DNA from 3 places in the Paenibacillus sp. FSL R5-0486 genome. Region 2 is predicted to be linked to each of the others. Evidence: riboswitches for the same ligand, from Rfam matches in the RefSeq annotation. Region 2 holds a riboswitch; each other region holds the start of a gene.
What was found. A riboswitch is a leader RNA that binds a small molecule or an ion and turns the genes downstream of it on or off. The one in region 2 is predicted to bind S-adenosylmethionine.
Positions count from the first base shown of each region.

Region 1: linked by a shared signal. The riboswitch ahead of MKY01_RS26430 (methionine ABC transporter ATP-binding protein) and the one ahead of mmuP (S-methylmethionine permease) in region 2 are both predicted to bind S-adenosylmethionine.
Region 3: linked by a shared signal. The riboswitch ahead of metA (homoserine O-succinyltransferase) and the one ahead of mmuP (S-methylmethionine permease) in region 2 are both predicted to bind S-adenosylmethionine.

Region 1 covers NZ_CP150237.1:5,973,295-5,981,431, forward strand. Annotated here, with positions in the region: gene MKY01_RS26415 (DUF2167 domain-containing protein) at 1-368, shown strand, start outside; gene MKY01_RS26420 (MetQ/NlpA family ABC transporter substrate-binding protein) at 487-1,326, opposite strand; gene MKY01_RS26425 (methionine ABC transporter permease) at 1,401-2,060, opposite strand; gene MKY01_RS26430 (methionine ABC transporter ATP-binding protein) at 2,061-3,095, opposite strand; SAM riboswitch class I at 3,222-3,363, opposite strand; gene MKY01_RS26435 (Cthe_2314 family HEPN domain-containing protein) at 3,493-4,209, opposite strand; gene MKY01_RS26440 (heme A synthase) at 4,413-5,351, opposite strand; gene MKY01_RS26445 (thioredoxin family protein) at 5,874-6,218, opposite strand; gene MKY01_RS26450 (DUF2515 family protein) at 6,360-7,646, shown strand; gene MKY01_RS26455 (polysaccharide biosynthesis protein) at 7,846-8,137, opposite strand, start outside.
Region 2 covers NZ_CP150237.1:6,262,718-6,270,854, forward strand. Annotated here, with positions in the region: gene MKY01_RS27830 (ABC transporter permease) at 1-1,140, shown strand, start outside; gene mmuM (homocysteine S-methyltransferase) at 1,224-2,291, opposite strand; gene mmuP (S-methylmethionine permease) at 2,269-3,681, opposite strand; SAM riboswitch class I at 3,774-3,875, opposite strand; gene MKY01_RS27845 (Ger(x)C family spore germination protein) at 3,946-5,148, opposite strand; gene MKY01_RS27850 (spore germination protein) at 5,145-6,245, opposite strand; gene MKY01_RS27855 (spore germination protein) at 6,284-7,996, opposite strand.
Region 3 covers NZ_CP150237.1:2,019,791-2,027,927, reverse strand. Annotated here, with positions in the region: gene MKY01_RS09240 (aminotransferase class I/II-fold pyridoxal phosphate-dependent enzyme) at 1-765, opposite strand, end outside; gene MKY01_RS09235 (PLP-dependent transferase) at 762-1,946, opposite strand; gene metA (homoserine O-succinyltransferase) at 1,971-2,888, opposite strand; SAM riboswitch class I at 3,125-3,248, opposite strand; gene corA (magnesium/cobalt transporter CorA) at 3,700-4,635, shown strand; gene MKY01_RS09220 (HRDC domain-containing protein) at 4,706-5,707, opposite strand; gene MKY01_RS09215 (ROK family protein) at 5,884-6,762, opposite strand; gene MKY01_RS09210 (MOSC domain-containing protein) at 6,835-7,521, opposite strand; gene MKY01_RS09205 (phosphodiester glycosidase family protein) at 7,552-8,137, opposite strand, start outside.

The sequences.
Region 1 (8,137 bases), 290 kb from region 2:
TCCTTAATCAACTTAGCATCAATGCAGGATATACCTACGAGGAGTACAATGCTTCGACTGACAAAACATCCACCATAGGGCTCAACAGTCTTCTGATGGGCGGGATCGGGTACACGGCTTCCCAAAAATTCAGTGCTCTTCTTTTGCTCAAAAAAGGATGGGCTTTGATCCTCGTTGTCGTCCTTGGGTTAATCGGTTGGATCAGATACAAAATCAAAAGCTCACACGGAGAAGAAGAGAAACTCTCTCCCTCCGAGAGGACGTACCTGCAAGAAGCCGATGAACAGCAGTATGCTGATCAGAATGAATTATCCTACTACCTCCAATCTGGGCATCATTCTGACGTGGATAAACCGGAAAAACTTTGACTTATGTTGATCCCCACGTCAGTACAGATTAGGAAACATAAAATAAGCCGTATATCTCTTCAGAAGAGATATACGGCTTATTCTTAATAGCTTCACATCATATCATACATATCGTGAATTATTCAGTTGCAGGTTCAACTGCTCCTTTATAACGTTCTTTGATGAATGTTTTCACTTCTTCGGAGTGCAGAGCAGCAGCCAGTTTTTGGATTGCATCTGCATCCTTGTTGTCCTCACGGGAAACGAGGATGTTTGCGTATGGGTTACCTTGCAGATCTTCGATCAGCAAAGCATCATTCGCCGGATTCAGGTTCGCTTCAAGCGCATAGTTAGCGTTGATGAATACCAGATCCGCTTCATCCAATTGACGAGGCATCATGGCTGCATCCAGCTCGATGATATCCAGGTTCTTCGGATTGGCTGTGATGTCTTGAATCGTAGATGTAATATTCGTGTTGTCTTTCAGCGTAATGATACCTTCCTTCGCAAGCAACAACAGTGCACGTCCACCATTGGATGGGTCATTTGGAATTGCTACTTTTGCGCCATCAGCCAATTCATCCAAAGACTTAATCTTCTTGGAGTATCCACCAAAAGGTTCAACATGAACAGGTGTTACAGAAACGAGGTTGAATCCACGTTCTTTATTCTCTGTGTCCAGATAAGGCTGGTGCTGGAAGAAGTTCGCATCCAATTTTTTATCAGCAAGTTGCTGATTGGGTTGTACATAGTCATTGAACGTAACGACTTGCAGACGGATACCTTGTGCTTCCAGTTCAGGCTTGATGCTTTCCAGAATCTCTGCGTGTGGTGTAGGTGAAGCTCCAACTTTCAATTCAACTGTACGAGGTGCACCTGCTGAATTGTCTGCGCCGCTATCGGCGTCCTTGTTGTTTCCGCAAGCTGCGAGAACCGCAATCAACATAAGACTAAGTAGAGCAAAAGACCATTTTTTCATGTGTAAAACCCCTTCTCTAATCATTTTGTCATGTGGCATCTGCATTAATGCATATCCATCATGTTATCTATGTGTTATTTCCTGGTGAAAAATGTAACCAAGCGATCTCCAGCCATCTGGAGAATTTGCACTAGAATGATCATCGACACTACGGATATGATCATAATTTCATTTTGATAACGGAAGTATCCATAGTTGATTGCCAATGTTCCCAGACCTCCACCGCCAACCATGCCCGCCATCGCCGTATAGGAGACGAGCGTAACAATGGTGATCGTTATACCAGCAAGCAGTCCAGGCAGTGCCTCAGGCAGTAACACCCGTCTTACAATCTGTCCGGTCGATGCACCCATCGACTGTGCCGCTTCAATGACACCTCGATCAACTTCTCGCAACGTCGTCTCCACCAAACGAGCAAAATAAGGAGCTGCTGAAATCACCAAAGGAGGTATAACGCCGAGCACCCCCGTAGCTGTACCGACGAGTATACGAGTGAATGGAATAAGAGCAACAATCAATATGATAAATGGGACTGAGCGCAAAATATTCACAATCAGGGATAGTATAGTGTACACTGCCCGTGACTTAATCGAAGCAGATCGGGCTGTCATGAACAGCAGTACTCCGAGCGGTAAACCTAAGATAACGGTAAACAAGCCTGATACACCCAAAATTTGCAGTGTCTCTATGGAAGCTTTACCAACCTCTTCCCAACGTACGGTTGAAAAATCCATCTAACGAAGCACCTCCACATCAAGTCCCTCAGCGGTTAATTCTGATATCGTCCGATCAATCGCATTTAAATCACCCTCGAACCGAACGGTCAGCTGCCCATAAGGAACCTGTTTGATCGTAGAGATTGTACCTTGCAGGATGGCAAAATCCACGCCTGTTTTACGTACCGTTCTAGACAAAATCGCTTCATACGTTTTGTTACCCAGAAAGGATATCTTCACAAGTTTGGAAGCAACACCTGCCTGCAATTCAACGCCTGCATTTGCCAGAGCGGTCTCTTCCAGAGCAAGTCCAGCTTCATGGTCACGCATCATGAAGTCCCGCGTAATCGCATGCTGCGGCTTCAGGAACACGTCTGTTACAGGTCCTTGTTCCACAATGCCACCTTGATGAATGACAGCCACCTTGTCACAGATGTTCTGAATGACATGCATCTCATGTGTGATCAGCACAATCGTAAGGTTGTACTTTTCATTAATGTCGAGTAATAACTTCAGGATTGAATTTGTCGTCTGCGGATCAAGTGCCGAAGTAGCCTCATCACAGAGAAGAACATTTGGGTCACTTGCAAGTGCTCTCGCAATCCCTACACGTTGTTTCTGGCCGCCCGATAATTGAGCCGGATATTTGCTGCTGTGGTGCTCCAGACCAACCAATGTAAGCATTTCCTTCACTTTGCGATCAATGGCTTCCTTGGGTGTATTCACAAGCTTTAGTGGAAAAGCTACATTGTCATATACCGTTGCCGAAGATAACAGATTAAAATGTTGAAAAATCATCCCGATCTTGCGTCTCTGTTGCTGCAATTCGGTTTTGCTCAGTTCAGTCAGGTTGATTCCGTCGACCCATACCTCACCCTCCGTAGGCCGTTCCAGCAAATTAATGCAGCGAATCAATGTGCTTTTTCCAGCTCCGGAATGGCCAATCACACCGTAGATTTCACCCTTTTGGATGCTCAAATTCAGCTCGGATAACGCTGTTGTAGATTTTGCCCCTTTGCCGTACGTTTTCGTTAAACCTTTTAATTCAATCAATCGCACTTGCCCCTTTCCAAACACCTACATGTATCTTTACCCGATCTAAAGGAAAACTCCACTTAAAGTACAAAAAAAGAGCCCTTTGCAGATACAAAGAGGGCTCTTCACGTGAAAGAATATACCTTCTCATCTGCCAAAATCGTGTCTTGCACCATTTTGTAGGAATTAGCACCTAACATCTATAACGAATGATACATGTATCATGTCATTACAAATCGGTTGCCGGGCTTCATCGGGCCTGTCCCTCCGCCGCTCTCGATAAGAAATATGTTGTTGTAGGATTTTATAAGTTCATGTAGTTTATGCTTTATAATGTGAACGTAACTTCCGAAATATCAGTTATATCCATGTAACATTCGATTGAAACTCAGTATATTCCAAGTATTCCGATTTGTCAAAGGGAATTATTTCTTTTCCATATTTTATTGATATAACTATAAGAGGCTGTTAACGTTTCACAGACCATATCCACGCCCTGACGCATTTCCTGCACATGCTGATTCAGATCCTCCAATTTCACTTTACCTTGCAAGGTCTGGTGTAACTGCCACAGGTCATCGTGCATTTCTGAGTTCATGTAGTGAATTTCCATATTACGTCGCTTGCGCAGCTTGCTCATCGGTTCACGATAAGAGTCCTTGATCTGTATTAATTGCAATGCAAGATCATGATGCTCCCTTGCATAGTCGAACTGCCTTAACACAGTAAAATAAGAAAAATGCGCTTTGGTATTGGAAGTATTCAGCTGGAATATTTCATTTAATACTGTGCCGACTTTATCCAGAATGGCAAAGCAGCGGATAAAGCCATCTTTGTAGAAATACACATAACGTGCATACTCGGCTTTTTCAGTCGCCGTCATATCATCCGTTGAGCCTGCAACGACCTTTTTGCGAAAATGAGCAGCAGCGAAACAGCTTTGCTCCAGTTCATCCAGTGAGGAGATGAGTCCCTGAGTCCACACATACAGTTTCCGATAGTCATGCGTGGGATCATGGTCCACATGCATTTGTCGTTGAAATAGCTCAAGCGTATGCGCCATTGCGTCCATCGCTGCCTTCAATTTACCTTCGTTTATACGTGGCTTTTCCCCCAACAACGTTCGCAGCATTGTTAACCTCCTCTTTTCCAAATCAACAAGAATTCATCACCGTATACGTAACACATCATCCATTCCGTGTAATTGCTGCTTGGCATAGGTTGCCCTGATCCCCCTGACATCAAACAAAGTCCACCTGTCCAATGATGTACATCACTGGATGGTGGACTTTCATATTTAGCCCAAGTACCTTTGAAAAAGAATGGATCTATATCTTAGAAACGATTAGCCGGGCGATGTAGCTTGTACACCAAGAAACTCATATACGTTAAGACTCCGAACAATATGGCGATATCCAGCATATGAGCAAGAGCTACGAACATGTATACTTCCGGACGGTTCATTGTCACCATCATGAAAATACCAATGACTACTTGCATCAGAATAAGAACAACGGATACCACACCCAGAGTACGCATTTCCTTGTTGTCCGGATGATTACGGTAAGCGAAATGACCCAGGATTGCGATAACAATCACGAGCGACGCAGCTGCTGCACGGTGAGCAAAAGCAACCGCTACCCCACCCGAAAGCTCAGGAATAATCTGACCGTTACAAAGCGGAAATCCAGAACATCCGCCGGCAGAATCCGTGTGACTCACAAATGCACCTGTGTATACCACGAGATATGTGTAAATGGTGGAGAACCAGACCAGATTCCTGAATTTTTTGCTAACCCGAGGGTATTTATTCAGGCGCTCCAATCCGCCATCTTTGGCCTCCTGCCTTATGCCCAGCGCCATCATTAGAGAACTCGCAAAAGCGATCAGTGCAAAACCAAAATGCAGTGCCATGACTGCTGAAGATTGGGAGAAGACAACGGCAAAAGCCCCCATGATTCCCTGGACGATAACAAATACCAGAGTTAAGAAAGAAAACAATTGCAGGTCACGGCGTGACTTGCCAAACCGCAGAAAAGCAACAAACGAGGCAATGGACAACAGTCCAGCCAGTGCACTTACAGCGCGATGGGAATATTCAATGAGTGAAGCCACAGTATGTGCGGGAACGAGTTTTCCGTTACATAAAGGCCATTCTGTTCCGCAGCCAAGGCCCGATTCCGTTTTGGTTACGATGCCTCCACCAAAAGTGGCCAGAAACATGACAAGACAGGTTAATACGGTTAACCATTTAAACAAAGTTAAGTGTTTCAATTTTTTCTCACCCGCTGTTGGTTTAAGATGGCGAAGAATTATTCTCCGCTTGTTTCGGTACTTTGACACTTATTTCACAACTAAATTCATTATACCGGATAAAATGTTCATTGACGTCGCGCTTTGTGACAAAATGTTAACGTCTGGTGAAATAATGACCCACAGGTCATTGAGGATATGTACAGAAACGTTTCTTACATAGAACGTGTCGAACACACAAACGCCATTTCCCTATTTCAAGAGAAATGGCGTTCTTTTTATTATACCCTTTTACAACATGAACCTGTCATACTTTTATATAAGTTCAATGAAACATTTACACAATAACGGAGAGGACAGAAATAGCCTGAAGAAGCGGAGCTAAAAGCTTTCTGAAAGAAAGCTGCATCGGAAGCATATGCTTCGCCTTTATCCCCGGATTTCTCCCCTTTATAAAAGGGATCAAAGAAATCTGGGGATAACAGCGATCGGAAGGTTATTCTGTCATCGGAGTGCCTGTGTAAAAGTTGAGCTTGTATAACATTATTTATGGATCGTGTTGTACACCTCAACTGCGCGATCCAGGAACTGCTCAATCTCTTCTCTCGACTTGCGCAGCTTGTTCACATACCGTACGAGTTCGCGGCCATCTGTATACGCCACAAAGCTTGGAATGCCAAGAATATTCTGCTCTTCACTAACGGTTCCAACCTGATCCACGTCGACCTCAATCAAGGTCAGTTCACGTGCATATTTCTCTTCAACCTCAGGCATAAACGGATCGATGTATTTGCAGTCACCACACCAGTCTGCCTTGAATACGGCAATCGTCAAACGTGGGGATTGGATGGCTACATCAAAAGCCGGTTTGGAAGTAATCTGTTCCATTCGGTTCATCTCCCTTTCTGTACCTTGTCTTACCCTAAGTGAAGCAAATTGGCGAGTGGAAGTCAAATAATCAGCGCATACTTAGAATAACCACATGGTCTGTGAAAATAAACCCAGTACATCATGAAAGGATGTCACATCATGACTTCCACCAGAACCGATTCTTCCAGCGAACAACATCACGGGTCCCTCCTTCAGATGGTCCGTTCCATTCCGGGTGTTGCCCGTGAAATCTGGCGTGGCAAACAGGCTGCATGGCAAGCTTCAGCACAGCTTCGTCACCCATTGCGTGACATCGAGTGGGATACCGATACAGCAGCTGCCTTACAGTCTGAGCTGGAGCGTTTGTTACCTACCAGCAACAAATCTTTTACACGCACGGACCAGGTTCAAAGCGCACTCGTCTGCGAAGAAGATTGCATCATTCTGGAAGAGATTAAGACACTGACTCAGGAGCACAATCGGAGTAATATCACCCGCACGGCAGCCTATCTGGAATGTTATGAGCAATATCCCGAACTGCATTGGGCACTACTGGCCCATATGGTCTCTCGCAACGGCGGATATCACATGACAGATCTTCAGAGTGACTTAATGCATAATCTACAGAATCAAAGCGATCGCGAGCATATGTATCGGCTGCTGGAGCGATGCAATGCACTCATTTTCCAGGATGCCTATCCCCAGCTTCTGCTGTATATGAACAGTCGCCGGATCGGACGTAGCTGTTTCCATCTCTTGTCGCACTTTCACGTATCGGCGTTTATGACCCCGTTTTGGGAACGCTTTTGGCTGGAACGATGCAGTTCACTGCTAAGTGTGGCATTAATTATTAATGAGCAGAACTATATCGAGAGCCGGGTGGTGCAACATCCTTATTTTCAAAAAGAAGTACTTTCCAAACCCGCATTCCATCTGCATAATCTGGCCGGTCTGAATCATATCGTCTTTCCTCTTGGACGGGGAGCAGGACTCGCAGGACGCGTCATTGAACATTTTGGCAAACTGGATGAGCGAATCATGTTTGGCAAAGGGCTATATGCCCTGTTGTTTGGCGTGGAGCAAGTACACACACAAGTGTTGGAGTTCGCACGCTTGGTTCCCCATCGTGGCTCGCGCGCTGAATATTGGCCTGGGCTGTTTACCAATCGTGAAGACGAGGCAGGGGAACATACACTTTATGCTCAGGAGCTAATGGATGAAGAATGGCTTCCAGAAGGGCAACGATTATATAGTCCGGAACTGCTCTCCGTATGGGGGGACACGCCTTATGAACCGATCACCAGACAGGACTGGCTTCAGACTCGGGATTGTCTCGGTTATCTGACGGCACCGCGTCGGCCATGGCTGTTTGAGATGAGTCACGAACACCGGTATGGCATGCTGAAAACAGCACTGGCTCATGATGCCAAGGCCATCACACACTAATGCTAAAAATCATATAGAGCAGGCAAAGACGGATGATGTGATACCCGATGTACCGCTAATCCTCGCTTGCTGGGCTAATGTCGAGTTCAGTCGCTCAACTCTCCTTAACTATACAAAAAGCCCTGTCCGCTAAACAGCAGACAGAGCCTGTATCCTATTTTCACAAAATATTGGAGCATGGATGATGCTCCTTGCATGTTTAACCTCTTTGCCCAGCTCCACGTTGAAGACGCATAAGTGGACGAAGAATTTTTTGCAGAATACGGGGGTAACCGCCCAGCTCGTCCTTGCGCAGTACACGCAGCACAACCATGAGAACCAGATACACCACCACAACAAGCAAACCAACCACAAGGCAGGTAAGCAAGAAGGATACACGCGCTGGCAGGAACAATCCAAAGATCGTATTGCCAATCCAGTTCGTTGCAAATCCTACACCTGCTGCAAGCAACACTGTAATGATAAATCCTTTCCAACGATCTCCCATGATG
Region 2 (8,137 bases):
GCCGTGCTTGGATTCCGACATGTGTTCAAAAACACCAAAAGCTCTGTTCTAACAATCCTGCTGACTACCATGGCTTCCTCCGTACTAGTTTTGGGGTATGTTCTGCTGACCAGTATAAACGGAATTGAACAGACCGCAGCTAAATGGGGGTATGACAATGCCAATATCGCAGCAGTCGTAGTGAACAAAAGTAACTTCCCCAAGGCTGAACTAAAGCACGTGTTAGCGCAGGATTCGAGGATCAGCAATGTAGGCTGGCAAGGGAACACAACGGGTGTAATTAGCCCGGAGTCTTTGGCAGCAGTAGAGGGCCAATCCATCAGTCTCAACTTGAGTGTACTGGACGGGAGTTATCAGGAACTTGGATTCGAAACGTTAAAAGGGGTTAACCCACAACATGCGAATGAAATTGCCATTGGTGTAAGTGTAGCCAAAACATCAAATAAAGATCTCGGTGATCTTATCGATATCTATATTGAAGGAGAAAAGCGTACATTCCTCATCACAGGCATCTATCAGGCGTTCGCCAACATGTCTGTTTCAGGCAGAATCACCATTGATGCCATGAGAAGTGTGAACCCGGATTATAGTGAATTTGATGTTATCTTCATCAATGTGAACGATATGGCACAAGCGGGTAAGGTTGCCTCTGAATTAAATGAGCAATTTAAAGATTTTGCTTCGGTATTCACTCAGAAGACTTTGCTTGATTCGGTTTACGCGGAAGCCGCTAACATCCTGATCTATCCGATGAGCCTGATCGGATTTCTGTTTATCATTGTGACGTTCATCATTATTTTCAGTACCTGTAGAATCAATATCCGTAAAGAAAGCAGAACGTACGGGATATACAAATCGCTGGGAATGACATCTCGCCAAATCCGGTTGTCGCTCACCATGGGAATGTTCATACTGTCCTCCGTGGGAGCCATACTGGGTATTTTCGTCGGCGTATACCTGCTGCCTCTTCTACTCGAAATGGTCCTTTCCGGTTATGGTATCGTACAGCTTCCACTGATCCTGCATTGGGGTGGAATGGTACTGTTCACCTGTCTAAGCATCATTGCAGCCAGTCTTGGCTCGTGGTTCTCTTCGAGAATCATTCGGGAAGCATCGCCACGTATACTGGTTATCGAATAATGTAATCAGAATGCCTTAACACAATAAAACAAGCCCTTCCATACCTCTACAGGATGTGGAAGGGCTTGTTATCATGATATGAACTAATTCCGCCATTTCTTCGCAAGTGCACCAATCTGATGTGGCGTAGTACGGCAGCAGCCGCCAATAATTTGCGCGCCCGTAGCAACCCACTGCTCCGAAGCATCACTCATGCTGCCACAAGTACCCTGTCCGCTCCACGTCTTCGTCACTGCATCATACGTCTCACCTGAGTTCGGATACACAATAACAGGTTTGTCGCTAGCACTGCTGAGAATACCCACTGCTTCCGTCACCACTTCCATCGGAGCACAGTTCAGGCCAATCGCCGCAACCTGCGGCTCGGAGCCAAACTTCTGTGCACATACCTCAAGCGGTGTGCCCTCGCTGATGCTTGTCCCGTCTTTTAAAGAAAAAGATAACCAAGCATACGCATGAGGGAACTCCTTCAGTACATCAACCAGCACCTGTGCTTCCTGCAAGGAAGGAATCGTCTCAAACGCCAGAATATCAGCACCCGCTTCAAGCAGCGCCGCCATACGCGGACGGTGAAATGCGGCCAGCGTCTCATCCGACACGCCGTAATGTCCCACATACTCTGAACCATCCGCCAGATAGGCGCCGTACGGACCAACGGACCCGGCAATAATTGGACGTGGACGAAAACTGTCTCCTTCGCGATCTACTGTACGATCTGTTATATGCTCCTCATTCTCCTCAGTTTCGGAACGTACTGAAGGAGCTTCTACAAGCTGACCTGTCGAGCTTTCTCTCCCTACTAAACTACTCTGCACTTCTGCCCACACGTCATCTCTCGCCTGTACAGCCAGTTCCACCGTCTTCCGGATCAGCTCCAGTGCTGACTGTTCATCGATCCCTCTCTTGCGGAAACCATCCACCGTCGCCTGATAACTGGATGTAATCGCACAGTCGGCTCCTGCTCGAAAATAATCTGCATGGACCTGAACAATAACATCCGGATTCTCAAGCAACACACGAGCAGACCATAGTGGATCATCGAGATCACATCCATGCTGTTCGAGTTCCGTTGCCAACGCTCCATCCAGAATCATGACCGGATGTTCACGAAGGATCTGTTCTATGGGGTTATTCTGTTGTGCTTGCGTCATGTACTTGTCCTCTTTTCTTATTCACACGTTCTGTCAGATAATAAGCAGCGTAACATACTGCGATAAACGGAACCCCACAATACAGCGCAATCCGCTGTGTCGGGTCAAAGGCAATACCTATACATGAAGCCAGGCATAATATAAATGAAACAATTGGTACCACCGGATACAGTGGTGTGCGGTAGACCAGATCTTTGACCGCATGTCCTTCCCGGATATATTGTCTGCGGAACATGTATTGGGAGGCACTGATACTCATCCATACTGCAACGACAGCCAGACCTGAAATGGAAACCAGCGTAATATACACCGTACCTGGCGCAATAATACTGGACAGCAATGCCAACGCACCACCCACCATACTAATCAGAAGTGCATTCAGCGGTACTCCGCTTTTGGTCAATTTGGCAAACCACGGAGAGATCGTTCTTTTGTCAGCCAGAGACCAGAGCATACGTGAAGATGCATATAGGCCTGAATTGGCAGCAGAGAGAATCGCCGTCAGAATAACAAAGTTCATAATGTCTGCTGCATAGGGTACACCCACCCGCTCCATTACCGCTACAAACGGACTTTCCAGTACACTGGCATCCGACATGGGCAGCAAGGCCGACAAGATAATAATCGTTCCGATGAAGAAAATAACCAAACGCCACAGCGTTGTATGAATAGCCTTTGGTATCGTCTTTTCCGGGTTCTCCGTCTCACCGGCGGCAATGCCGATTAACTCGGTGCCTGAGAAGGCAAAGTTTACAGCAAGCATGGTCATCAATATCGCTGTAGCCCCATGAGGGAACCACCCGGATGCGGTAATATTCGATAGAAATGGAGCCGGTTCAGAATCCGCCATGGGAATGATACCAAACATGGCTGCACCACCGATAATAATGAAGATTACGATAGTCACTACTTTTACAGATGAGAACCAGAACTCGGATTCCGCAAAAAATTTCACCGTTAGAGCGTTAAACAGAAAGATCATCAGTGCAAAAACCGCGCTCCATATCCATACGTTTACCGATGGGAACCAGCGCTGCATAAGCAATCCGGCGGCTGTGAATTCGGAGCCAAGCGCAACAGTCCAGGTTAACCAGTATAACCAAGCCACCGTGTAACCTGTTGCCGGTCCGATATATTTGGCTGCATAACTATGAAATGCTCCCGTCTCTGGCATATGAACAGACAGTTCACCAAGACAGAGCATCACCAGATACACAACGATGGCTCCAATCAGATAGGACAGAATGGTTCCCAGTGGTCCCGCCTGCTGAATGGTGTAACCTGAGCTGAGGAATAATCCCGTTCCAATGACTCCTCCGAGAGAGAGCATGACCACATGCCGTGCCTGCATTTTCCGCTGAAAATGCCCTTTGTCGTTGTTGTTCTCCATACCTGCTGCTCCCCTACTTCTTCATCCAGAAAAAACAAAAAAGACCCACTCTGCCTAAAGAGTGCGCCGTTACTGACAAATAAAAACAAACGCTCCTATCTATCAGGCTTTCACCCGCTGGAATTAGCACAGTATCCTTCAGATCTGTTGCTGAGGTTTCTAAGGGCCAGTCCCTCCACCTCTCTGGATAAGAAAATGATTTTTTACTAATATAGCGATCTATCATGAATGTGTCAACAATTAAATAATATATGGCACACCTCGCTATTCGGTGGAAGACCCCGGATTCGTGATGGTGGTCTTTACCTCATAGGTGATCGGCACGGTGCTAAAAATTTTATCCCAATCGTCTTTGACTTTTTTCCATGTTTTAGGTTCTTTAATACGCAAGCTATCCCGAAAATCCGCAACATCTACTTTATAGGTATGCTGCAGTTTGTATAACAACTGTCGAATCTGTTGTTTGGCAAGTTCAGCAAATTCTTTTTCCAATTCACTGAGATACGCACCTTTTTCCTCTTCCTCGGGAGCACGCCAATCCTCCATCAACCAGCCTTCGGATTCAGTTTTCACATGGAATGAAATATCATCGCCAACCACTTTTGGAATTATTGTTGTTTTTTTCTTCTTCATTTCATATACAACAGTGAACCCCTCTTTATTGTATGTCTTCAAGATACCTCCTTTTTCTTTAGGTCTAAGCCAAGATAGCCCTTCTAGATCCGTTTGGCTGAGTTCCCCGATGAATTTGGTTGTTTTCCCATCAAAGATACTGGCACCGGAGAACTTGTCCTCTCCATTGAAGTTCAGTACATTCTGGAGCAAAAAGCTGGAACCGGATTGCATTTGTGCATCTAATTTGGAGAGTAGAACGGGGTCCAGGATTTTATTGGACAAGTATGAATTACCGGTAATACCTGTAAGATAAAATGCTGGAATCCGGGAAGGATCATCTGAAGTCAGTACATCAACAGCGCGATGATGGCTAATCAACACTAGACAGTTAGGACGAATATCGTTATCCCGAAGTACAAAATCCAGCAGCTGGTCCAGACCATACTTTTTGGCGATATCCTTGGACACAACGATAACCTTCAGATGATGTCCGATGAGCGGATGATCTCGTCTCAGTGCAAACTGACGAAAGATTTGCAGCAAGGAATCTCCGGTAAGCTGTTCATTGGAATAGGACGTTTTACCAGAAGCAGGCGAACCGGATTGTTGGCTCTTCTGACTGCTGGAATTACCGGGAGCAATCTGTACCGTGGCTGTCACATTGTTCTGCTTGGAATACCCTCCTCCCTGATTGGCGATGTTCTCCTCAAATTCCGTCTCTTTGCCGATATCGATCCCAAGACCAACGTAGACACTTAGATCCTCTATCTCTCGACTGCTCCAACATCCGGATATCGTTAAGAGAATGCATAATACAGTGGCTAAGCGTAACAACATGCGGAATGTAATCATGCATGCTTGCCTCCTTTTTTGCGAATCAGACTTAACAACAGTAGTACCAGAGGTAAAATGCCAAACAAAAATACGGACACATTGCCTAGCATATCTCCTAGTACGAAGGTATCATCCACTGTTTTGGGTATCATTGCTGTCAGATAAATGAACGGCAGCAGGCCGTACATGATGCCTTTGATTTTTTGGGAACGAAACAAATCACGAATACCCACCGAAGCGCAGTAATGTGTAATTGCTGTAGTCGAAAAGATTTGCATAATCCAGATGACCAGCAATAAGGATTCAAAACGCTCGAATATCAGACCCTGGATTTCGAAGCTTCTTACCAAATCCAGCGTTGGCCAGGTTCGAGTTTTGATGCCATCGAGCGATAAACTGCCTATAACCATCACCACCGTGATCAAGTAGATAATAGTGGATATGAGTATCCCCCAGGTCATCGCTTTATTGCTCTTCTTCGGATTTTTCATATAGGCAGTCATGATTAACATCACCTCATAGCCCGTATAAGATAATAGTGAAGGCTTCAACCCTTGGAAAACGGGCATAATCCCATCACCGAGGACGGGTCTCAGATTGCCAATCTCGAATAGCTGATTACTAAGCAAAATTTCAATCACAAATATAATAATCGTAATCGGAAGGATGATCTCAAACACACGTACGATAACGCCAAGCCCGCCTGAAATCATATATACACCGATCCACATGAAGACCATCACAATCGCCCAGGTGGGGGTGCGTTCGAGCAGATACATCCCAGTCACTTCAGCCATAACTCTGATTTCGAATGCGGCAATAACTATGAAATACATAATCATAGACAATCCCAGTATGTAAGCAATCCAGCTGCCCGTAATCTCACGGGTGAACTGGAAGACGGTTTTCTCCGGAAATCTGCGACACAGGGTAACCAGAATTATTCCCACACCTATGATAATGAATCCAGATAGGATAATGGAAATCCAGACATCCGGTGTTCCGACAGCTTTGCTGGTCGTTCGAGGTAGTGTCAATATCCCGGCACCAAGCATGTAATTGACAATAATTACAACGGCCTGTGTCGTGGTTAGCTTTCCTTGGGAGCCATTCACTTAGTTCACCTCCAGACCTTCAGTAGATGGAATTCCATTTATTTTTTCCGATCATCATCGATCGGATTAGTCATTTTGGGACGCATTCTCATCATATTTAGCGGTGCACGGATAACAAAATCCTTCCATTCATTCATGTGATAGGGAACGGCTGGTGCAACATAAGGTACGCCAAAGCTTGAGAGTCGTGCCAGATGTGTACACACAAGCAGAAAGAACATAACCACGCCAAACAATCCGAGTACGGCTGCGCTGAACATAGCGGCAAATCGTAGAATCCTTAGCGTTAATCCCGCACTATAGACCGGAATCGTAAAGGAAGAGATGGCTGTTACCGCAACGACAATGACCAGAAATTGGCTTATTATTCCCGCTTGCACGGCTGCTTGGCCAATAATCAGACCTCCTACGATACCCATCGCTGGCGCAATCGGTTTGGGCAAGCGTATCCCGGCCTCCCTCAAGATTTCAATTGAAAGCTCCATGATGAGTACCTCAATAATTGAGGGGAATGGCACTCCAGTACGCGTTTCAATAATCGTCAATACTAGCTTGGTTGGAATAAGACCCGGATGAAACGAGATAAACGAGATATAGAGCGCAGGAGCAAGCAATGCCAGCATCGCGGCCATAAAACGCAGCACTCGCAAAAATGTTCCGGGAATCCAGCGTTCATAATAGTCCTCTGGAGACTGAAGCAACATGCTAAAGGTCACCGGTACAATTAATACAAATGGCGTTCCATCCAACAAAATTGCCACTCGGCCTTCCAGAAGGGCACCCATCACCCGGTCAGGTCTTTCAGTATTCAGTACCTGCTGAAAAGGACTCAGCGTATTATCTTCGATGAGTTGTTCCACATAACCTGATTCGAGCATTGAATCCATATCCATCTCTTCGATTCGCTTGCATACTTCTGCAACGAGATTTGGATCGGCAATATCCTGAATATAGGCTATCGCCAAATCTTTTTTGATCCGTGAACCCACTTCATACTTCTTAATAAACAGGCTCTGATCACTTCCATAACGACGTAAAATGCCTGTATTATCGCTTAATTGCTCTGTAAAACCAATACGAGGCCCACGAAGCAGTCCCTCTGACAAGGGTTCATTCATACCTCTTGTTTTGATCTTATGAGCTCCAATTAATAAAGCACCTGGCAAACCATCAACCAGCAGTGCATTTTTCCCAAACAACACACCAACTGCGAGTTCTTGGAGGGACTTCGTCTCCTCAACCAGACTGACAGGAAGTAATTGATCTTGCAGATATGCCGACAGTAAGTGTGCGTTGTCTGGATGAAGGAAACCCTCCTGCTTAAGTAGGGGAACACCTTCGAACATCAACGGTGTAATCAAGTGATCATCAACTAAGTCTTGATCTACCAGGCCTTCGGTATAAATGACCGCAGCCCGTGTATTCGTTCCCCTAATAATAAATTCCCGAATATGCACGTCTGCATTGAGTCCAAAGCTTTCTTTCACACTCGTCAGATTTATGCTGTACTTTTCCGTTAATTTAATATTGGCATAGTGACCAGTTTCGGTCCCTTCACCCTGCCCTTTGGCTGCTGGCGAGATATCCTTCGAGGATATGGACGATGGCTTCGAACGAGAGAAGCTTCCGCGCTTAATGGCAGCATTGATCCAGCGCATGCTCAATGTAATACCAATTGGAATGATGAAGACCAAGAATGCCTGAATCCATATGGACCAATCCGGCACGTAGGATACAATTGTTGACCACATGTTCCCACCCCAACATTTCTCTGCATGACATAGCTGCAGGTATTCCCAAGTATTGTGTCCCCGTTTGATCACAATAATTCCCGTTTTTTTGAGTACTGAACGACAAAAAAACGGTTCCTGTGCAAGGAACCGCTATTACTA
Region 3 (8,137 bases), 3.0 Mb from region 2:
GGTTTTCATCCCGCGCATCAAAAGCCAGGATTCTTGTGCCCCGAGTACAGTTCCAAGTCCATTTTGCAGCTGTTTCAGTTGTACGCCAAGTGATTCCGTGCGAGCAACAGCTAACCCTGCAAGTACATCACTGTGACCTCCGAGAAACTTCGTAGCACTATGTACGACGATGTCCACACCAAGCTCAATTGGACGCTGATAGTAAGGTGTCATAAAGGTGTTATCCAGAATCGTGATCAGGTCATGTTCCTTCGACCAGTCAGTTACGGCAGCGATATCCGTAATTCGCAGTGTAGGGTTGGACGGTGTTTCCATATAAACTGCCTTGGTGTTTGGCTTGAGTGCCGCTTTCACTTCATCTATATTGGTCATGTCTACAAAGGTTGTCTCGATCTGCATACGGCTTAATATGGAAGTAAGCAAACGATACGTACCTCCATATACGTCTTCCGTTACAATCATGTGGTCCCCTGCGGAGAACATCATGAACACGCTTGAGATCGCAGCCATCCCCGAAGAATAGGCAAAGCCTCGTGCGCCGCCCTCCAGCAATGTGATGTAATCTTCCAAAGCCTGACGTGTCGGATTACCCGAACGACTGTAATCATGTTGAGGCGGATTGAAGATATCAAAATGATGGAATGTTGATGCTTGGTAGATCGGTACACTGGAGGCTCCAGTCGTTTTGTCAATCTCATCACCAAAATGGAGCAATTTGGTATCAAATTTCAACTCGGAATTGGGCTTGTTGTTGGACTCACTCATGAGTGCACGCCTCCTTCCACTTCCTGTTGTGCAGCTGTCAGAGCATTGCCGAGATCTGCAATCAGATCATCCGCATGTTCAATGCCTACAGAGAACCGGAGCAGACGGTCATCCACACCTACGGCTTCACGAATTTCAAGCGGAATATCCGCATGCGTTTGTACTGCCGGATAAGTCATGAGTGATTCAACTCCGCCGAGACTTTCGGCAAAAGCAATGAGTTTGATATGACGAAGTAATGGTTCAACATAACGTGCATCCTTCACTTTGAAAGAGAAGATACCGGTGTTACCCGTGGATTGTTTATTCTGTATCTCATACCCTGGATGATCGGATAGTCCTGGATGATACACTTCAACCACCGCTGGGTGCTCAAGCAAGTATTTGGCAATAGTAAGTGCATTGTGCTCATGACGTTCCATGCGAAGAGCCAGCGTTTTCATACCTTTCATCAACTGGTAGGAGTCACTTGGAGATAATACTGCTCCAATGGAATTATGCAGGAACGCCATCTCTGCAGATAACACCTCACCTTTGGTAATAATTAGTCCGGCCAGCACATCATTGTGTCCGCCCAGATATTTGGTAGCGCTATGAATGATGATATCAGCACCCAGTTCAATCGGACGTTGGAAAAATGGAGTCAACAACGTGTTGTCAACAATGGTCAACAGGTTGTAACTTTTCGCCCAGGAAGCAACGGCTTCCACATCGGTGATCATCATCAGTGGGTTGGTTGGTGTCTCAATAAATACAGCTTTGGTATTCGGTTGACGAACCTTCTCCAGTGCTGCCAGGTCATTCGTGTCCACATAACTTGCAGTTACGCCGAAACGGGACAGAATACGTTCCAGCAGACGATAGGTTCCACCATACAGATCCAGCGATACAATCAAATGATCCCCTTGACCAAACATGGCGAAGATCGTTTGTAGCGCGGCCATTCCCGAGCTACAGGCAAACCCTGCATCACCGGACTCCAGCGCTGCGGCGGCTTCTTCCAATACTTTACGGGTTGGATTAGTCGTACGAATATAATCAAACCCCGTGCTTTGTCCAAGCTTCGGGTGGCGAAACGCAGTGGATTGATAGATCGGAAAGTTAATGGCGCCTGTTACCGGTTCATTGATGGACCCAATTTGTGCTAAGCGGCTTTCGATTTTCAACTTGTTGTCTTCCATTGCTGCATCCTCCTGTAATCTCGATTAGATTTGCGGGCCAATATCGTAAGGTGTTTCTTGATACACATAGTAATTGAGCCAGTTAGAGAATAATAAGTTGGCATGAGCGCGCCAAGTAGCTGGTGGCACACGGGAAGGGTCGTCATTCGGATAATAATGCCTAGGCAATGCGATATCCAACCCTTTGGCTGCATCCCGGTCATACTCCCACTTTAATGAGAACGGGTCATACTCGGCATGTCCTGTGGCAAAAATCTGTTTGCCGTCTTTGGTAGCAACCAGGAAGATCCCCGCTTCCTCGGATTCAGCCAAAATCTCTAAATTCTCATTCTTTTCAATATCTTCGCGTCTCACTTCCGTATGACGGGAATGTGGAACGTTGAATACTTCATCGAATCCACGCAACAACGGAACATGTGGTTTATTGATGGTATGTGGGAAAACGCCAAAACACTTTTCATCAAGTGCAACCTTGGGTACGTCAAAATGATGGTATAAACCTGCCTGAGAAGCCCAACATATGTGGAGGGTTGAAGTCACATTGGTTTTGGTCCATTCGAAGATCTCCTGGATTTCATTCCAATAGTTCACGTCTTCGAAATCCATCTGTTCCACCGGGGCACCCGTAATGATCATTCCATCGAAACGACGGTGCTCAATCTCATCAAAGGTTTTATAGAACAGATCCAAATACTCTTGAGACGTATTCTTCGACGTATGGGATTTGGGATGTACAAGAACGACATCCACCTGAATAGGCGTGTTTCCCACCAGACGAAGCAATTGTGTTTCGGTCGTTTCCTTTGTGGGCATCAGGTTTAATATAGCGATACGGAGTGGACGAATATCCTGCTGATATGCAGAAGTTTCATCCATGACGAAGATATTCTCTCCTTCAAGTACTTCTTTTGCTGGTAGAGTATCGGGTATTTTGATTGGCATAGTAAGTCTAACTCCTCCTTGTGCATAGATAGATGCAGCCACCCTTGGCTTGATGTCTTCACATCAATACAGTTATAGACTGCCTTGAGCTTGTAAAAACATTGAATTGCTCTTTCATCCAACGTTACAAACAACCTCAAGTTCCTTAGCGAAAATCACTGCTGAGAAGTCGGGGCATATAACAAAGACCTTCCTCGGATTTCGAGAAAGGTCATATGTAAAAAAGATATGCGCCTCTCTCATCTCTCAGTTACAACAGTGCCACCTGACACTTAGTCGCTGCAAGAATTAGCACCGTGCGGTATACCGCCGGTTGCCGGGTTTCATCGGGCCAGTCCCTCCACCTACTCTTGATAAGATTTCGCTGTATTAGATTGTAATTAAATATGGTTCACCGTCTACTTTATTACATTAATGCCCTCACGTCAAGTTGCAGTTCGATGTCTGCTTCCCAGATCGGAACCGTTCATCATCCGTTGTCATACACTGCCTCAGGGCGCGAAATAGACACATTTTTGCGCTTGAAAGCACCTTGTACCAGCGGTATACTAAACAAGGTGTTATAAACCCTTATGTGAGAGGTGACATATTAAATGGATGGCGACCCGAGGCCTGACTGGCAGCCGAATTCCGACAAACTGCATAAAGAATTAACATCAGCATGCCGGCAGCGGGACGTGACTTCCGTTTGATTATATAGTGAACGCAGCCCTGATCTCCAGGCTCCGCTGCCGACCGGCTGATTTGTTCTTTTTGCGCCCATAATGATAATATCCGCCAAGTTGGCGGGTGCAGAAGGAGTAGATTAACGATGAAAATCCGGTTGGTAAACAACGGTGTATTTATTCCGGTGGACGACATTCAGCAGGCGCTGACTCCACCAGCGGAAGGATTTTACTGGATTGATGCAGACATAGACGATTTGGCGGTACTTCAGCCGCTGTTCTTGATGCATGATCTGGCTGTGGAAGACTGTCTTAGTGACGAAGAACAACGTCCGAAGATTGAAATTTATGAGAACCATTATTTTATTGTGATTAATAGCATCCGTTTTGATGATGAAGAGATATTTCTACGTGCGGTCAACTTATTCCTCGGCAGACATTTCATTATTAGTGTTACCAAGCACAAGGTCAGCGAATTGCGCACACTGAAACCCATCCTGTGGGAACAGGAAATCAGTACACCGGATCGTCTGCTGTATTTGCTGGTTGACTTGATTGTTGATAATTATTTCACCGTAGGTGACCGAATTGAAGCACGGATCGAGAAGCTTGAGGAAGACATTCTGATGCACACCAAAAAGTCACATCTGAATGAAATCATCGGGCTACGCAGTGAGATTCTGTGGCTGAAAAAAGTCCTTGGACCTCAGAAAGAGGTTATTAACACCTTGAATAAAAAAGATCTGCGTCTCATCGATGATCAACTGCAAAAGTATTTCAGTGACATCTATGAGAATGCTGTAAAAATATCTGAAACCTTTGAGACTTATCGCGACCTGATGGGCAACTTGCGAGAAGCCTACCAATCCAGTATTGCGAACCGGGCGAATGAAATCATGCGTGTATTTACCGCCATTACCACGGTCTTCATGCCGCTGACGGTCATTACCGGTATATACGGTATGAACTTTACGAATATGCCCGAGCTTAACTGGAAATACAGCTATTTTGTTGTGATTGGCCTAATGGTTACCCTGGGCCTGAGCATGTTCTTCATTTTCCGCAAGAAAGACTGGGTATGAACTCGTATGAAATAACAAAGACGAAGCGTTCCTCCGGGAGAAACGCCTCGTCTTTTTTCATTTCTGATTATTAACCAACATTCTTCTCTGTCTCTGCGTGCCGACGGAAGCGGATTCGAATCATGCGCAGTCTTTCATAGACCTGCTCCAGACTTCCTCCATCGGGTTTCTCTCCTCCATACACCTTATGTAATACTGGCTTCAGGAACGTATCTCCCAGCTCCTCATACGCACTCCATACGGCCTCTTGTTCGTTCTCTGGCATCACTGCCAGCTCCACATCAAGAAGACAATCGGTGTCATAACCTTCGTGATCCAGTGCCTCTAACAGCTCAACCAACTCGCGTCGGGATAATCCGGATCGATTAACAATCTCCTCTAACGTATACCCTTCCTTCATGCCTTCAAGCACCTGCTTACGCGTGGTGAACTTATCAAGTTCCTGCTTGTACTTCTGCTCTCTCTGCTTGTATAACCAACTCTCATACTCTTCTTCCTTCAGCGCCGTGTATACCCAGTCCAGCGGGAATGTCGTTGAACGTTCCAACCCGTTTGTAATCTCCATCCATTCCGTACCATACTCAGTTGCTTTGCTCTCTCCTACGCCCGGCAGTTGCATCAGTTCATCCAGCGATTGCGGAACAAAGGCACTGATCAAACGCAGCAGACGATTTGTTGCAATAAAATACGGTGCCTTCCGGTCAGACACAGCTCTCTTCCTGCGCCATGTGCACAGATCCGTATATAATTGTTCATTGCCGTATAACTCACTGTAACAATGGAGCCGCTGTCCACCATAACTGCGTGACTTCAGATCATCATTCTCATGAAATAACCCCTGCAACTGCGGTCGGTATCCCTCACTCATCTGTATGGCAAGCTGATGACGGTAAATATGAAGCAGCTCCTCCCAAGAAGTCCCCTCATACCAGATGCTGTCCTCACGCTCTCCTTCCTCATAGCGACTCCATCCCAGCTGCCAACTATCTTCCTCTTCCCCAATCCATAACTGTGCATACTCTGCATTCTGATCTGACATTCTGGACAATCTGTTCATGAAAATGACTTCCATTTTCGTTCCCTCCCTTTGAATATTCAGCTTATACGAGTTAGAGATGCTACCTACAGGCAGCACAAAAAAACACCCCTCCTGCAAAATGCATGCAAGAGAGGTGCTTCCTCATTAACCGTACTATGCTGTTGCCCATATCATACCACAATGGTAAAATTCGTCAATCCCTTAATGACCTACTTATTCAATGCCAACTTGGCAAGCGCCAGTGAACCACACAGACCCGCATTGTCACCAAGTCCTGGTGAAACAACATACTGGTCAATGTCGGATTGAAGTGCCGGATGCTGAACGTATCCAGCCAGCAACTCCTGCAGTTTGCTACGAACCATCGAGAACAAGTGCTCCTGCTTCATTACTCCGCCACCCATGACAATTTTCTGCGGAGAGAGAATCAGAACATAGTTCATCAGGGCGTGTGCCAGGTAATGTGCTTCGATCTCCCAAGCTTTATGATCTGCAGGCAGTTCATAAGCCGGTTGCTCCCAACGTTTGTTAATGGCCGGTCCTGCTGCAAGGCCTTCGAGGCAGTCACCATGATACGGACAGAAACCCTCGTATGTATCCTCCGGATGTCTGCGTACAATGATATGTCCCATCTCTGGATGTGACAATCCATGGACCATTTTACCGCCAACCACAGCGCCTGCACCAATACCTGTACCCACAGTGATATACAGACAGCTCTCAAGACCTTGTGCAGCGCCCCAGGTTGCTTCTCCAAGTGCCGCACCATTCACATCCGTATCAAATGTCATCGGCACATCAAAATGCTCCTTGAGCTTGCCAATCACGTTATACTGTCCCCAATGTGGTTTAGGTGTTGTTGTGATATAGCCATATGTTGGGCTTCCTTCAATCGGATCAATCGGACCGAATGAACCTACACCCAGAGCTTCAATGCCTTTGCCTTCAAAAAATGAAATCACTTGAGCCATGGTCTCTTCCGGTGTTGTTGTTGGAAAACTTACGCGTTCCAGAACTTCTCCGTTTTCTGTGCCAATACCACATACAAATTTGGTTCCGCCTGCTTCAATTGCGCCTAAGATCGTCATGTTAGTCACACTCCCAAGTTAGTTTAAAAAGGATTTCGAATTGCTTTACTTGATGACACGATAATTACCCCGCTACTTGTTCTCCAGCTTGGACAATCGTTTCATTAACGTTTGCCTCCAGCTGTCTGACAGCGCAGGAATGGCCAGCAACGCCTGAATACCTTCGACATTTTCTTTCCCCTGATGCATGATTCGATTGGCTTCAAGAACCGTCATTGAGGCTGGATCGGTGCTGATCCGTCGAAATATCGATAAAGGCCTTACCTCACCTTCTTGCAGTACACGAAAGTAAAAGCCGGTATATCCAGTCTCCTGAAAATAAACAGGCAGCTCCTTATAGTCATACCTCGCACCCAGCTTGAAGCAAGGTTGTCTGGGCTGACTGACCTGCACTGTGGCTTCGCCCAACTCGTACACATCACCAATCCGTACGTCTTCTTCGGCACAGCCTTCAACCGTCAGATTTTCTCCACAAGCTCCCCAATCCAGCTTGCGATCCATCAGTTGTTCCAGCGCCGGATAACGACTGTAATCGTATACACAAACGGCTTTGTCAGGGCCGCCATGATGCACCAGATCCGCCTGCGCGTCCCCTGTCATTCCAGTGAATGACAGGAAAACCGCGTCGGATACAGGATGTTTCACAATGCCGCTCAGCACTTCACGCTTCTGCCCAGGGAGCGGTTGCGGCAGTCCTACATTAATGGCCAGAACAGCTGTATTGCCCTTCCCTGGCTTTCGATCAGATGTGAGTGTCATTTGCGTCATACCTCCCATAATCACTTTCTTTTAACGCACGGAGCCGCCAAATACGAGTGTATTACTCAAGAGCCGGCCTGGAGAAGTCAGCATTTTGCCACCGGCATACATACCCGAGGAAGCACCGCCATCCAGATTCATGGCCTGTTTGGCACCAAGCTTCTGCATCACCGCTGCCCACTCCTTGATTGTTGCTCCGGAAACGGTAGCCAGCATAACAGAACCGTCCGCCATGATCGCAATACCACTTCTGGCTCCGGAAGCATTAAGAATCTTGGCATCCTTGAAACCTTCGCTCGTCGGATTGACAGCTACCTTGCCGTCTTTTACCAGACGGGGTCCTGCCCCAACAGCAGTCACTACATCTTGCCAAGGGATCTCTTTGCCTGCTGCGTTCGTATACTTATAATTCATTTCTACGGTCGAACCAACGGTGAAACGGTCCGAAGAAGACTTCTGATTACCTGTGAAAACCAGTACCGAGCCATTCTTAGGAATCGCTACATTTGTATTGGGCACTTTTTTGGTCACGATACCTTTCTCCATGACAACCGCAGTGCCACCTTTGAATCCAACTGTGGCACCTCGTTCAGGCGTATACAGCATCGTAATGCTT